One region of the Pseudomonas helleri genome, then DNA from elsewhere that is predicted to be linked to it. Evidence: predicted binding sites of a transcription regulator. Region 1 holds the regulator's gene; the other holds the start of a gene.
What was found. Region 1 encodes LexA, which represses DNA repair genes until DNA is damaged. Its sites were predicted from a motif close to CTGTNTNNNNANACAG; they were not measured.
Positions count from the first base shown of each region.

Region 2: the regulator LexA is predicted to act here: its motif matches at 2,967-2,982, upstream of recN (DNA repair protein RecN).

Region 1 is NZ_CP174501.1:1,540,855-1,547,366, forward strand. Features, by position in the region: gene topA (type I DNA topoisomerase) at 1-778, shown strand, start outside; gene ACJJU9_RS07150 (DUF6586 family protein) at 1,550-2,071, shown strand; gene ACJJU9_RS07155 (hypothetical protein) at 2,190-2,423, shown strand; gene sulA (SOS-induced cell division inhibitor SulA) at 2,498-2,971, opposite strand; gene lexA (transcriptional repressor LexA) at 2,983-3,591, opposite strand; gene ACJJU9_RS07170 (TetR/AcrR family transcriptional regulator) at 3,853-4,560, shown strand; gene nagZ (beta-N-acetylhexosaminidase) at 4,743-5,741, shown strand; gene ACJJU9_RS07180 (S-methyl-5'-thioinosine phosphorylase) at 5,767-6,504, shown strand.
Region 2 is NZ_CP174501.1:4,709,022-4,715,533, reverse strand. Features, by position in the region: gene ACJJU9_RS21295 (RnfH family protein) at 1-58, shown strand, start outside; gene ACJJU9_RS21290 (outer membrane protein assembly factor BamE) at 118-651, opposite strand; gene fur (ferric iron uptake transcriptional regulator) at 750-1,163, shown strand; gene recN (DNA repair protein RecN) at 1,260-2,942, opposite strand; gene grpE (nucleotide exchange factor GrpE) at 3,196-3,762, shown strand; gene dnaK (molecular chaperone DnaK) at 3,863-5,779, shown strand; gene dnaJ (molecular chaperone DnaJ) at 6,099-6,512, shown strand, end outside.

The DNA.
Region 1 (6,512 bases):
TACTGGCGTGTTCCTGGGATGCTCGGGTTACAGCCTGCCGCCTAAAGAGCGTTGCAAGGCCACCGTCAACCTGGTGCCGGGCGATGAAATCGCTGCGGACGATGAGGGCGAGTCCGAGTCGCTGGTGCTGTTGGGCAAGCACCGCTGCCCGATCTGCAGCACGGCGATGGATGCTTACCTGCTGGATGAAAAACACAAGCTGCACATCTGCGGTAACAACCCGGATTGCGTGGGTTACGAGATCGAAGAAGGCAACTACCGCATCAAGGGCTACGAAGGGCCGAGCCTGGAGTGCGACAAGTGCGGCAGTGAGATGCAGCTCAAGACCGGCCGTTTCGGCAAGTTCTTTGGTTGCACCAATTCGGAGTGCAAGAACACTCGCAAGCTGCTGAAAAGCGGTGAAGCAGCGCCACCGAAAATGGATCCGGTGAAAATGCCGGAGCTTAAGTGCGAGAAGGTCGACGACACCTACATCCTGCGTGATGGTGCTTCGGGGTTGTTCCTGGCGGCGAGCCAGTTCCCGAAAAACCGTGAGACCCGCGCACCGTTGGTGATCGAAATCATCCCGCACAAGGACGAGATTGATCCTAAGTATCACTTCTTGTGTGAAGCGCCAAAGAAAGACCCGGAAGGTCGCCCGGCCGTGATTCGTTATAGCCGCAAGACCAAAGAGCAATACGTGCAGACCGAAGTAGACGGTAAGCCGACCGGTTGGCGTGCGTTCTACGACGGTGGTAGCTGGAAAGTAGAAGACAAGCGCAAAGATAAAGACGCTTGAAACTGAACTGACCGCACCACAAAAAACCGCGCAAGGGCTGCATGCCTTGCGCGGTTTTTTGATTTTGGGTGGGACAGTTCAAATCTGTAGGAGGGGCCGCCCCGTCTTCGACGCCGCGCTGTCGCGCAGCAAACAGGCCGCCGAGTATCTTCAGCATCCCCCAATCGGTTCCCTCTCCTTCGGGAGAGGCGTGGTGAGGGGGCTCTTGACTTGAGTACATATCCGTTGCTGCGGCAACGGCCACTTAGGGTTCCGGCCTTACGCCGCGTCACTTTGCAAAAAGCGGCAAAGTAACCAAAACGCTTTTGCCCCTACCCCTCGGTGCCTCGCTTTGGCTCGGCATGCCCTCACCACAGGCCTTGCTCCGTAGGCCCGCCGCGATCGGCCATCCATGGCCGTGTCGCGGCTAACCCGGCGTCCTGCCGGGTTACCCACTGCGCAAAACCTGCGTTCGGCCAGCGTGGTTTAATGGGGCCTTTTAGATCAAGATCAAAAGCAAGATCTAGATCAAAAGATCGCGAGCAAGCTCGCTCCTACAAAGCCTTTAAAATCAATCACTTATTTTATGTTTGATAAGAGCGAGCGTGCCTCGCGATCTTTTGATCTTTGGTGGGGTGGCTTCGCTACCCATCGCAGCCTTCGTGCCTCGGCAGCGACTACGGGGATGTTTTGACCCTGGGGTGAAAATCCTCTCATCATGGCCTTGCGCCCTTATCCCCGATACCTGAGACTGCTGTCAGCCCTTACCCATTCGCTGTGGAGCGCCTCAACATGGCTCACGAACTCTATACCCGTACCAATCAGAAAATATATTTCGCCGGTTTGGCCCTTGAGGCCATGAACAAGGCCGGGGAGGGGCGGGCCATGAATGCTCAGGCGCTGGTTCAGGCTGAACGCGAATCGGCCATTTTTCATTTGTATGGCGCTTTACTCGGCTTATGCCATGAAATAGCCGGCTTTTATCGCTTGCCTCAAGCAAACGCTCCGCGTGTCGAGTTGCTGCTGACTCAAGAGGTTTTGGACGCCATAGCCATTCCTGAGCTGGCAGAAATGGTCGAACTGGCCAGAGCGCCGCACACCTGGCTGGCGCAACTGGTTGCCACTCACGCAGCGTTGTACCAGCCGTTGCAGGCACCGAAGAAGGTTAAGGCAGACGTTTTTCAGCCCCTGATTGAGGCGGTCAATCTGGAGGATGAAGCACCCAAGGAATTAAGCCGCGAAACGCTGGAGGAGTGGCGCCAAAACCTCAAAAGTTTGGCCATCAGGTTTCGTGACGGACTAAATGAGTGTTGAAGGTCGCGGATAAAACTGTACAGTCATTCATCAGTCGGTAATGAAACAGGCTCATATCCTGGAAAAATTACAATGGATGACTGATATAATCCCGCGCTTTCGTGGAGAACAAACCTTTATGCCAACGTCCTTTCTAGAAATTGTCGAATTACCAGACGGCCGTATCGAGTTGCGCCGGGCTGAAGACGAGGGGTCTTTGGTGACGCTTAACTTTTCTGAAGATGCCAAGGCCTTTCTACAAGGCCAGCACGTTGAGGTGGCCAAAGCCATGCTCAGCGTCGGTGTTCAGATGGCAGGCCGATTGGCCGAAGGCGAGCTTGAAAAAGATGAAGGCCCGCGCATCCTGCACTAAGTGTTCAGGTTGGCAGGCATTACTGGCAGGCTTGTGCAGGGCGCACAAGCACTGTGGCAGTTAGCGACAACCGTTTAACCCAAACGAATATTCAGGCTTTGCCCGTGGCCGGTACGTGCTGCGCTGACCAGTTGTTGGCGAGCGCCGGCAGTCAGCGGGTTGATCCAGCTGACCACGGTATGGCTACGGCCCAGGCGCAGTGCCTCGCAGGTCAGTTGCAAAGCACTTTTGTTACCGTTGGGTTGCAGGAGCAGAATGCGCTCGCGGTTCAGCCCGGCCTCGCGCAACCAGCTTTGAGTCAGGCTGGCAGGCGGGGCAATCAGGGTCAGCCAACGGTCGTCTTGTTGCTCGCTGAGTTCGCGAAGCATGGGCGCCAGCAGGTTCAGGCAGTTTCCGGCAGCACCGCGCAGCGACAACTCACTGAAAACTTCAGGTTCGGCGCTCCAGGGTGCATCGAGCACTTCTTTGATCGCAGGGGCCATGGGTTGTGCCATGAACACTTCGAACAAGGGGAGTTGTGCTGGCAGCGGTGTGTGTGGGAACTGCATGACGTCTCCTATTAGCGGCGTATGACGCCGACGCTCAGGCCTTCGATAACCAGCTCCTGCTCTTTGAGATTGACCTCAATGGGCTGGAAATCCGGGTTTTCAGCGATTAGCCAGACCTTGTTGCCTTCGCGCTTGAAGCGCTTGACAGTCACTTCGTCGTCGATACGGGCCACCACAATCTGGCCGTTGCGGGCTTCGCGGCAGGTATGCACAGCCAGAAGGTCACCATCAAAGATGCCGACGTCCTTCATGCTCATGCCCTGGACCCGCAGCAGGTAGTCGGCGCGCGGATGGAAGAACGTCGGGTTGATGTTGCAGGACTCTTCGACGTGCTCTTGCGCCAGGATCGGCGCACCGGCAGCGACCCGGCCGATGATGGGCAAGGTGGATTCGTCGGCCTTGGCTTCAAAGCCAGGGATACGAATACCGCGTGAGGCGCCGGGGGTCATTTCGATGGCACCCTTGCGAGCAAGGGCCTTGAGGTGTTCTTCAGCGGCGTTCGGAGACTTGAAGCCCAGTTCCTGTGCGATCTCGGCACGGGTGGGCGGGTATCCGTTGTCATCCAGGCATCGCTTGATGAAGGCCAGGATCTCAGCTTGGCGTGGCGTCAGTTTTAACATGGTGATCGCTCTGTCTTTTTATACAGTGACTGGGATTATATACAGTGAAGGCTTATTGGCAATCCTCCATTTTCTGCCGTCCGCTGGACGGTCATCAATGCTTTGCAGGGTTCACCTAATAGAAGGCAAAGCCTTGCTGGCGGCGGCTGTGGTTAAATGCAAGACCGCCCGGTCGCAAACCGAACACGCCGCCTTGACTTTTTACAGGTCGAAACGTATGTTTCAAACAGATGTTTTAATGTTTTGTCAGGCGGAGTAGCCATGGCCCAGTCGGAAACCGTTGAACGTATCCTTGATGCTGCTGAGCAGCTGTTCGCGGAAAAAGGTTTTGCTGAAACTTCATTGCGGCTGATCACCAGCAAAGCCTCGGTCAACCTGGCGGCGGTCAATTACCATTTTGGTTCCAAGAAAGCCTTGATCCAGGCTGTTTTCTCGCGTTTTCTGGGGCCGTTCTGCGCCAATCTGGACCGCGAGCTGGAGCGTCGTCAGGCCAAGCCCGAGCAGCGCCCCAGCCTTGAAGAACTGCTGGAGATGCTGGTCGAGCAGGCGCTGGTAATCCAGCCGCGCAGTGGTAATGACCTGTCTATATTCATGCGCCTGCTGGGCTTGGCCTTCAGTCAGAGCCAAGGGCACTTACGGCGTTATCTCGAAGACATGTACGGCAAGGTGTTTCGCCGCTATATGTTGCTGGTCAACGAAGCCGCCCCGCAGATCCCGCCAATTGAGCTGTTCTGGCGCGTGCACTTTATGCTCGGTGCGGCGGCGTTCAGCATGTCCGGGATCAAGGCCTTGCGGGCCATCGCCGAAACCGATTTTGGGGTGAACACCTCGATCGAGCAGGTGATGCGCCTGATGGTGCCTTTCCTGGCGGCCGGCATGCGTGCCGACAGCGGTGTCACCGACCCGGCCATGGCCAGCGCGCAGCTTCGCCCCCGGACCAAAACCCCACCGGTCGCCGCCAAGGTTTGACCGCGTGCGGGTGGGCGCGGCAGCTTTGTTCCGCTAAGCTAGCCGCCATGCCCAACCCAGACTTATTCCCGTCTCGCTCTTCGCCGCTGCCGCTCTGGTATGCGGCGCGCCATGCTGTGTCTGGTGCGAAGAGCCGGTTGATAAGCGCTTTCTCTCTTTAAGGATTTCCCATGAGTTCTGCCCTGCAAGGTTCCTTGATGGTGGACGTCGCCGGTACCTGGTTGACGGCTGAAGACCGGCAATTGCTGCGCCAGCCTGAAGTGGGCGGCCTGATCATTTTCGCCCGCAATATTGAGCACCCGCGCCAGGTGCGTGAGTTGAGTGCATCGATTCGCGCCATTCGCCCGGATTTGCTGCTGGCTGTCGACCAGGAGGGCGGCCGCGTACAGCGTCTGCGCCAAGGTTTTGTCCGGCTGCCGGCGATGCGCGCAATCGCCGATACCCCCAACGCCGAGTACCTGGCCGAGCAGTGTGGCTGGATCATGGCCACCGAAGTGCTGGCGGTCGGTCTGGACTTGAGTTTTGCGCCGGTGCTGGACCTCGATTACCAGCGCAGTGCGGTGGTGGGGACTCGCTCGTTTGAAGGTGACCCTGAGCGCGCCGCGCAATTGGCAGGTGCCTATATTCGCGGGATGAGCGCTGCGGGCATGGCCGCGACCGGTAAGCATTTTCCGGGGCATGGGTGGGCAGAGGCTGATTCTCATGTCGCCATCCCGACTGATGAACGCAGCCTGGAACAGATTCGCAGCCATGATCTGGTGCCGTTTGCCCGTCTGAGCAAGCACTTGGCAGGCGTGATGCCTGCGCACGTGATCTACCCGCAAGTCGACAGCCAGCCTGCCGGGTTCTCCCGTCGCTGGTTGCAGGACATTTTGCGGGGCGAGCTGCAATTTGACGGGGTGATTTTCAGTGACGATCTGTCGATGGCTGGTGCCCATGTGGTCGGCGATGCGGCGAGCCGCATTGAGGCCGCCTTGTCTGCCGGGTGTGACATGGGCCTGGTGTGCAACGACCGTGCGGCTGCCGAGTTGGCGCTCAGTGCTGCTCAGCGCCTGAAAGTCACGCCTTCTGCGCGCATTGCGCGGATGCGTGCGCAAGCCTGGGCCAGCACCGACTACCGCCAGGACCCGCGCTGGCTGGTGGCTACGGGTGCCCTTAAAGATGCTCAATTGATTGATTAATGCACGTGCTCAAGAGGCAGATTCAATGACGGTTTACGCAATTATTGGTGGCACGGGGCTGACCCAACTCGACGGCTTGACCATCAGCCGTTCGCTGGCGTTGGACACGCCTTACGGCCCGACTTCAGCCGATATCCAGATCGGTGAGTTTGGCGGCCGTGAAGTGCTGTTTCTGGCACGCCATGGCCATCCGCACCGGGTGCCGCCGCATCAGGTCAACTACCGCGCCAACCTGTGGGCCTTGAAACAGGCAGGTGCCGAGGCGATTTTGGCGGTGAATGCCGTGGGCGGGATTCACATGGCGATGGGTACCGGGCATTTCTGCGTGCCGCATCAGTTGATCGACTACACCAGCGGCCGCGAACACACCTATTTCGCCGGTGATCTGGAGCACGTAACCCACATCGACTTCAGCTTTCCCTACACCGAAGCTCTGCGTGAAAAACTGATCAGCGCACTGGCGGCCGAAGGCTGTTCCTACAGCACCCACGGTGTGTACGCTGCAACCCAAGGCCCGCGTCTGGAAACCGTGGCTGAAATCGCCCGTCTTGAGCGTGATGGCTGCGACATTGTGGGCATGACCGGCATGCCTGAAGCGGCGTTGGCCCGCGAACTGGACCTGGATTACGCGTGTCTGGCGCTGGTGGTAAACCCGGCAGCGGGCAAGACCACAGCGGTGATTACCATGGCTGAAATCGAGCAGGCGCTGCACGACGGCATGGGCAAAGTTAAAGCGACCCTGGCGCGGGTGTTGGCGGGTTAACACACGTC
Region 2 (6,512 bases), 2.5 Mb from region 1:
GATCCGCCGTCAGCGTGCTGCCAAAGCGGCCGAGGCCAAGCGATTGAGCGGGTTGTAAGTCGATTTTTTAGCAGACAACAAAAAGCCCGGCATGCCGGGCTTTTTTGCAACGCGCGATTATTGGTCGCGGGTGTCCAGCGGTGTAGGCGTCGGGACGGGTACTGTTTTAACGCCGTCGACGTCTTTCTGGATTTGATCAAGCAACGAGCCCGGCTTGGCCGGCACTTCGCTCTTCTCGGCAGGTTCTGGTGCCGGATCCGTTGGTGAGATCACCTCGGTCGACCCTTCTTTGCCCAGAATCGCTTCGTCGCGGCTCACGCCCGGCTTGAAATCGCCTGACAGGCTGACGAGCTGATCGTTCTGGTTGAAGAACACACTGATGCGTTCTTGTTGGCGTTCACCGCCGCCGGGCTGCAGGCTATACAAATAATCCCAGCGATCAGGGTGGAATGTATCGGTCAGCAGGGCGTTACCCATAATAAACTTCACTTGCCGACGGGTCATTCCCGGGCGCAACTGGTTTATCATGTCCTGCGTGACGACATTGCCCTGTTGGATGTCGATTTTGTAAACCCCGGGGAATGAACAACCGGCGAGTGCGAGCAGTCCCACAAAGGTGAAACTGGTTAGCAAGAGCTTGGTGTTTTGCATCGGTGGGCGACTTCCACTATCTTGGCTGGGACAACGTAAACGCCGATCATACCCGTATTAAGAGAAGCTGCGAAGCCGCTTCCGCGAGAAAGCTAACCATGGTTGAAAATAGCGAACTACGTAAGGCCGGACTTAAGGTGACTCTGCCACGAGTCAAAATTCTACAAATGCTGGACTCTGCTGATCAGCGTCACATGAGCGCCGAGGATGTTTACAAGGCACTGATGAACGCGGGCGAGGACGTCGGTCTGGCCACGGTTTACCGTGTATTGACCCAGTTTGAGTCAGCAGGGCTGGTGATCCGCCACAATTTTGATGGTGGTCATGCGGTCTTTGAACTGGCTGATGCCGACGGTGGCCACCACGATCATATGGTCAACGTGGACACCAGTGAAGTGATTGAGTTTTTCGACGAAGAGATCGAAAAGCTGCAGCACGCCATTGCCACTAAACATGGCTTTGAGTTGGTGGATCACAACCTGGTGCTGTACGTACGCAAGTCAGGTAAATAAGCATGTCGCGCGAATTTCGGTTCGCGAAACGATCGAAGGCGACCTCTGAGTCGCCTTCGTGCTATCTGAAATGTAATTTTTTGTGACCGTTCGTCGCTAAGCGGCCAAATTCTTCGCAGTGACGACCATTTTCTTGGCGTGAGCTAACGATTCTTTGGTCAGGTCGATGCCGCCGAGCATGCGCGCCACTTCTTCTACGCGCTCTTTTTTGCTCAATTTGGAGACGGCGGTACGGGTTGTCTCGCTTTCGCGCACCTTGTGCACAAATAGATGTTGATGGCACTGCGCTGCCACTTGCGGCAGGTGAGTGACTGTCAGCACTTGGCCGCGCTCGCCCAAGCGGCGCAATAGCTGGCCCACGATCTCGGCGGTCGGGCCGCCAATGCCCACGTCCACTTCGTCGAATACCAGGGTCGGGACGCGTGAGGTCTGTGCGGTGATGACCTGGATGGCCAGGCTGATACGCGACAGTTCACCGCCCGACGCCACTTTGGCCAGCGCCTTGAGGGGTTGCCCCGGGTTGGCGCTGACCAGCAGCTCTACGTGTTCAAGGCCGTGAGGCATGGGGTCGCTGCTGCTCATTGGACGCAGTTCGATCACAAAGCGCCCGCCTGGCATGCCCAAGCGCTGGATTTCTTCTTCTACCGCGCTGCCCAAGCGGGTGGCGGCATGGCTGCGCAGGTCGCTCAACTCGCGGGCGCACTCTTGATAGTGGCGTGCGTAAGACGCTAGCTCATGGGTCAAGCGTTCGATGTTTTCATCGTTGGCGTTCAGGGTTTCGAGTTCATCGAGCAAGCGCTGTTGCAGTGCGGCGACTTCGGTTGGCTGCACGCGGTGTTTGCGCGCCAGCGAGTAAATGGTGTCGAGCCGTTCTTCGAGGTACTGCAGGCGACCGGGGTCGGCATCAAAGTGATCAATGAAGCGATTGAGTTCGCCCACGGCTTCTTCAACCTGGATTTGCGCGCTGGCCAGCAGGTCGGTGGCTTCGTTCAATGAGCCGGTATTGTTATGAATGCTCGCCAGACGGTTCAGGCTGACGGTCAGGGCGTTGAGCACGTTGCCGGAGTCGTTTTCGCTGCACTGCTCAACAACCTGCCGGCAAATGGTCAGCAAGGTTTCGGCGTTGGTCAGGTTTTTGTGTTCCTGCTCCAGCTCTTCCAGCTCGTGTTCACCGAGCGACAAGGTTTCGAGTTCTTCGATCTGGTAGCTCAGTAGTTGATGGCGTGCGCGCTGTTCATCACCCGAGTTGGACAGGTGTTCCAACTCTTGGCGGGTCTGGCGCCAGCGTTGTGCGGCCAGTTGCACCTGACGGGCAAGGTCGGTGGCACCTGCGTATTCATCGAGCAGGCGGCGGTGGGTGTCGGGCTTGAGCAGCGACTGGTGTTCATGCTGGCTGTGGATGTCGATCAGCAGCTCGCCCAGAGCCTTGAGGTCGCCTTGGGGGCATGGCGTGCCATTGATGTAGCCGCGCGAGCGACCTTCGGCGGTGATGACGCGGCGCAAGATGCACGGGCCATCACACTCAAGGTCGCGCTCGGCCAGCCAGGCACGCGCTTCGGGAATGTCCTGCAGGTCGAAGGTGGCCAGAATGTCGGCTTTTTCAGCGCCGGGGCGAACCACCCCGTTGTCTGCGCGGTCACCTAAGGTCAGGCCCAGTGCATCGAGCATGATCGATTTACCTGCGCCGGTCTCACCAGTGATTACACTCATACCGCGATCCAGCTCTAGATCGAGATGTTCAACGATGGCGTAGTTATGTACGGACAGGTGCACCAGCATGGGAGCGGCTCCAAAACGTAATGTCTGGTTATTTATACAGTGTTTTGTTTCGTGCTGACAATGGCTGTGCTTAGTTCTATTTGCTTGGCATTGAGGCTTTTTTAGGCTGTTTTGTATGGGCGGGTGGGGTGCGCCGAGGCGTTAAAAGGCAATTGTTAGTGCTTTTTGGCTCTTGAACCTGAAAATTGCGACCCCATATACCGAGGCAGAAGCGCGAGTCGAGCTCGCGGACGAAGTTTGAAAGGAGAAATCTATGGCAGACGAACAGACTATGGATACGCAGAACCAAGACGCTAATCAGGCTGCTGATGTTGCAGGCGTAGATCTGGTGGCACGTGTGCAGGAGCTCGAAGAGCAACTGGCGGCAGCTAACGATCAAGCTTTGCGAGTGGCTGCTGATGTGCAGAACGTTCGCCGTCGTGCCGAACAGGACGTTGAAAAAGCACACAAATTTGCATTGGAAAAATTTGCTGGCGACCTGTTGCCGGTGATCGACAGCCTGGAGCGCGGCCTTGAGCTGTCCAGTCCGGATGACGAAAGCATTCGCCCAATGCGTGAAGGGATCGAGCTGACGCTGAAAATGTTCCAGGACACCCTGAAGCGTTATCACCTGGAAGCGATCGATCCGCACGGCGAACCCTTCAATGCCGAGCACCATCAGGCAATGGCCATGCAGGAAAGCGCTGACCTGGAGCCAAACAGTGTGCTCAAGGTGTTTCAAAAAGGGTATCAGCTCAATGGTCGCTTACTGCGCCCGGCTATGGTCGTAGTCAGCAAGGCGCCAGCGCCGGTTTCGCCATCGATTGACGAGCAGGCTTGAAATCGGCCGCAAGGCCCCCATTTAGATGTCATGCGTTTAGAAATGCCGTAGTTGGTCATTACTGCTACGGCAAAAAAATTCAAATTTAGGGAGAGTGAAGATGGGCAAAATTATTGGTATCGACCTCGGGACCACCAACTCGTGCGTGTCGGTTCTGGAAAACGGTAAAGCAAAAGTTATCGAAAACGCTGAAGGCGCGCGTACTACGCCGTCGATCATTGCGTATGCCAACGATGGCGAAATTCTGGTTGGCCAGTCGGCCAAGCGTCAGGCAGTGACCAATCCGCATAACACCCTGTACGCGGTGAAGCGTCTGATCGGTCGTCGTTTTGACGAAGAAGTTGTACAGAAAGACATTCAGATGGTCCCTTACAAAATCGTCAAGGCTGATAATGGCGATGCGTGGGTTGAAGTGAACGGCCAGAAAATGGCTCCGCCACAAATCTCGGCTGAAATTCTGAAGAAAATGAAGAAAACCGCCGAAGATTACCTCGGCGAAGCAGTGACTGAAGCGGTTATCACCGTGCCTGCTTACTTCAACGACAGCCAGCGTCAGGCGACTAAAGACGCCGGCCGTATCGCGGGTCTGGACGTAAAACGCATCATCAACGAACCAACCGCAGCTGCTCTGGCTTACGGTATGGACAAAGCGAAAGGCGACCACACTGTCATCGTTTATGACTTGGGTGGCGGTACTTTCGACGTGTCGGTGATCGAAATTGCTGAAGTTGATGGCGAGCACCAGTTTGAAGTGTTGGCGACCAACGGTGACACGTTCCTGGGTGGTGAAGACTTTGACATTCGTCTGATCGACTACCTGGTTGACGAGTTCAAGAAAGAAACCGGCATGAACCTTAAAGGTGACCCGCTGGCGATGCAGCGTCTGAAAGAAGCCGCTGAAAAAGCAAAAATCGAGCTGTCTTCGAGCCAGTCGACTGACGTGAACCTGCCGTACATCACTGCAGACGCGACCGGTCCTAAGCACTTGAACGTGAAAATTTCGCGCGCCAAGCTGGAATCGCTGGTTGAAGACCTGGTTCAACGCACCATCGAACCTTGCCGCATTGCTCTGAAAGACGCAGGTATCGACGTTGGCGCGATCAACGACGTGATCCTGGTCGGTGGTCAGACCCGTATGCCGCTGGTTCAGAAGCTGGTAACTGAGTTCTTCGGTAAAGAAGCACGTAAAGACGTGAACCCGGACGAAGCAGTTGCCATGGGTGCTGCTATCCAGGGCGCGGTATTGGCCGGTGACGTTAAAGACGTTCTGCTGCTGGACGTGAGCCCGCTGACTCTGGGTATCGAAACCATGGGCGGTGTGATGACTGCTCTGATCGAGAAAAACACCACGATTCCTACCAAGAAATCGCAAGTGTTCTCGACGGCTGACGACAACCAGGGCGCTGTGACCATTCACGTGCTGCAAGGTGAGCGTAAGCAAGCGGCTCAGAACAAGTCGTTGGGCAAGTTCGACCTGGCGGACATTCCACCCGCTCCACGTGGCGTGCCTCAGATCGAAGTAACCTTCGACATCGACGCTAACGGTATCTTGAACGTAAGCGCGAAAGACAAGGCGACTGGCAAATCCCAGTCCATCGTGATCAAGGCGAACTCGGGTCTGTCCGAGGACGAAATTGCTCAGATGGTCCGTGACGCTGAAGTCAACGCTGAAGAAGACCGTAAGTTCGAAGAGCTGGCAGCGGCACGTAACCAGGGCGACGCACTGGTTCACTCGACTCGTAAAATGATCGTCGATGCTGGCGATAAAGTGACCGAGGAAGAGAAAACTGCAATCGAAGCTGCAGTAGTCGCATTGGAAGCCGCTGTTAAAGGCGACGACAAAGCCGCTATCGAAGCCAAGGTTGAAGAGCTGTCCAAGGTGTCTGCTCCTGTCGCACAGAAAATGTACGCTGAGCAAGCGAACCCGGCAGACGCAGCGGCCAAGCCAGCTGATTCGGCTGAAAAAGCGGACGACGTTGTCGACGCTGAGTTCGAAGAAGTTAAAGACAACAAGTAATAAGCTTGTTGGTCGGCCGGTTAACCGTGCATAAGCGGTGACTGGTAGGATGTCGCCGCGCGGGAGCTTGCTCCCGCGTTGGCGTGTCTGGAGCAAGGGAATTTTTACAGCATGCGACAAGCTCGGATGCTGGCGGTTGAGGCAGGGACTTCTTTGTGTTTCTGCCCGAGGTGACCGCTCCTGTCGGCCAATGCATTGGCTGTTAATCAGAAACCAATATCGTTGAAAAGACGTGAGTTGAGCCTTGTACGTTCAGGCTCAGCGGGTTTGGTGAGGCTCGGGAGGGTTCTTCCAAACGTCCTTGAGAGTGCAAAGAATTATGGCAAAGCGCGACTATTACGAAGTATTGGGTGTCGAACGGACCACCACTGTGGTCGAGCTGAAAAAAGCTTATCGTCGTCTCGCAATGAAACACCACCCGGACCGTAACCCGGGCGACAAAGCCTCTGAAGAGTTGTTTAAAGAGGCTAACGAAGCGTATGAAGTGCTGTCTGATACCAGCAAGCGTGCTGCTTATGACCAATACGGTCATGCGGGTGTTGACCCGCAAATGGGCGGCGGCGGTGCAGGTTTTGGTGGCCAGAACTTCTCCGATATTTTCGGCGATGTATTCAGTGATTTCTTTGGCGGTGGCCGTGGCGGCTCCCGGGGCGGCGCGCAGCGCGGTAGCGATTTGCGCTATACGCTGGAGCTGAACCTGGAAGAAGCGGTGCGCGGGACTACGGTCAATATT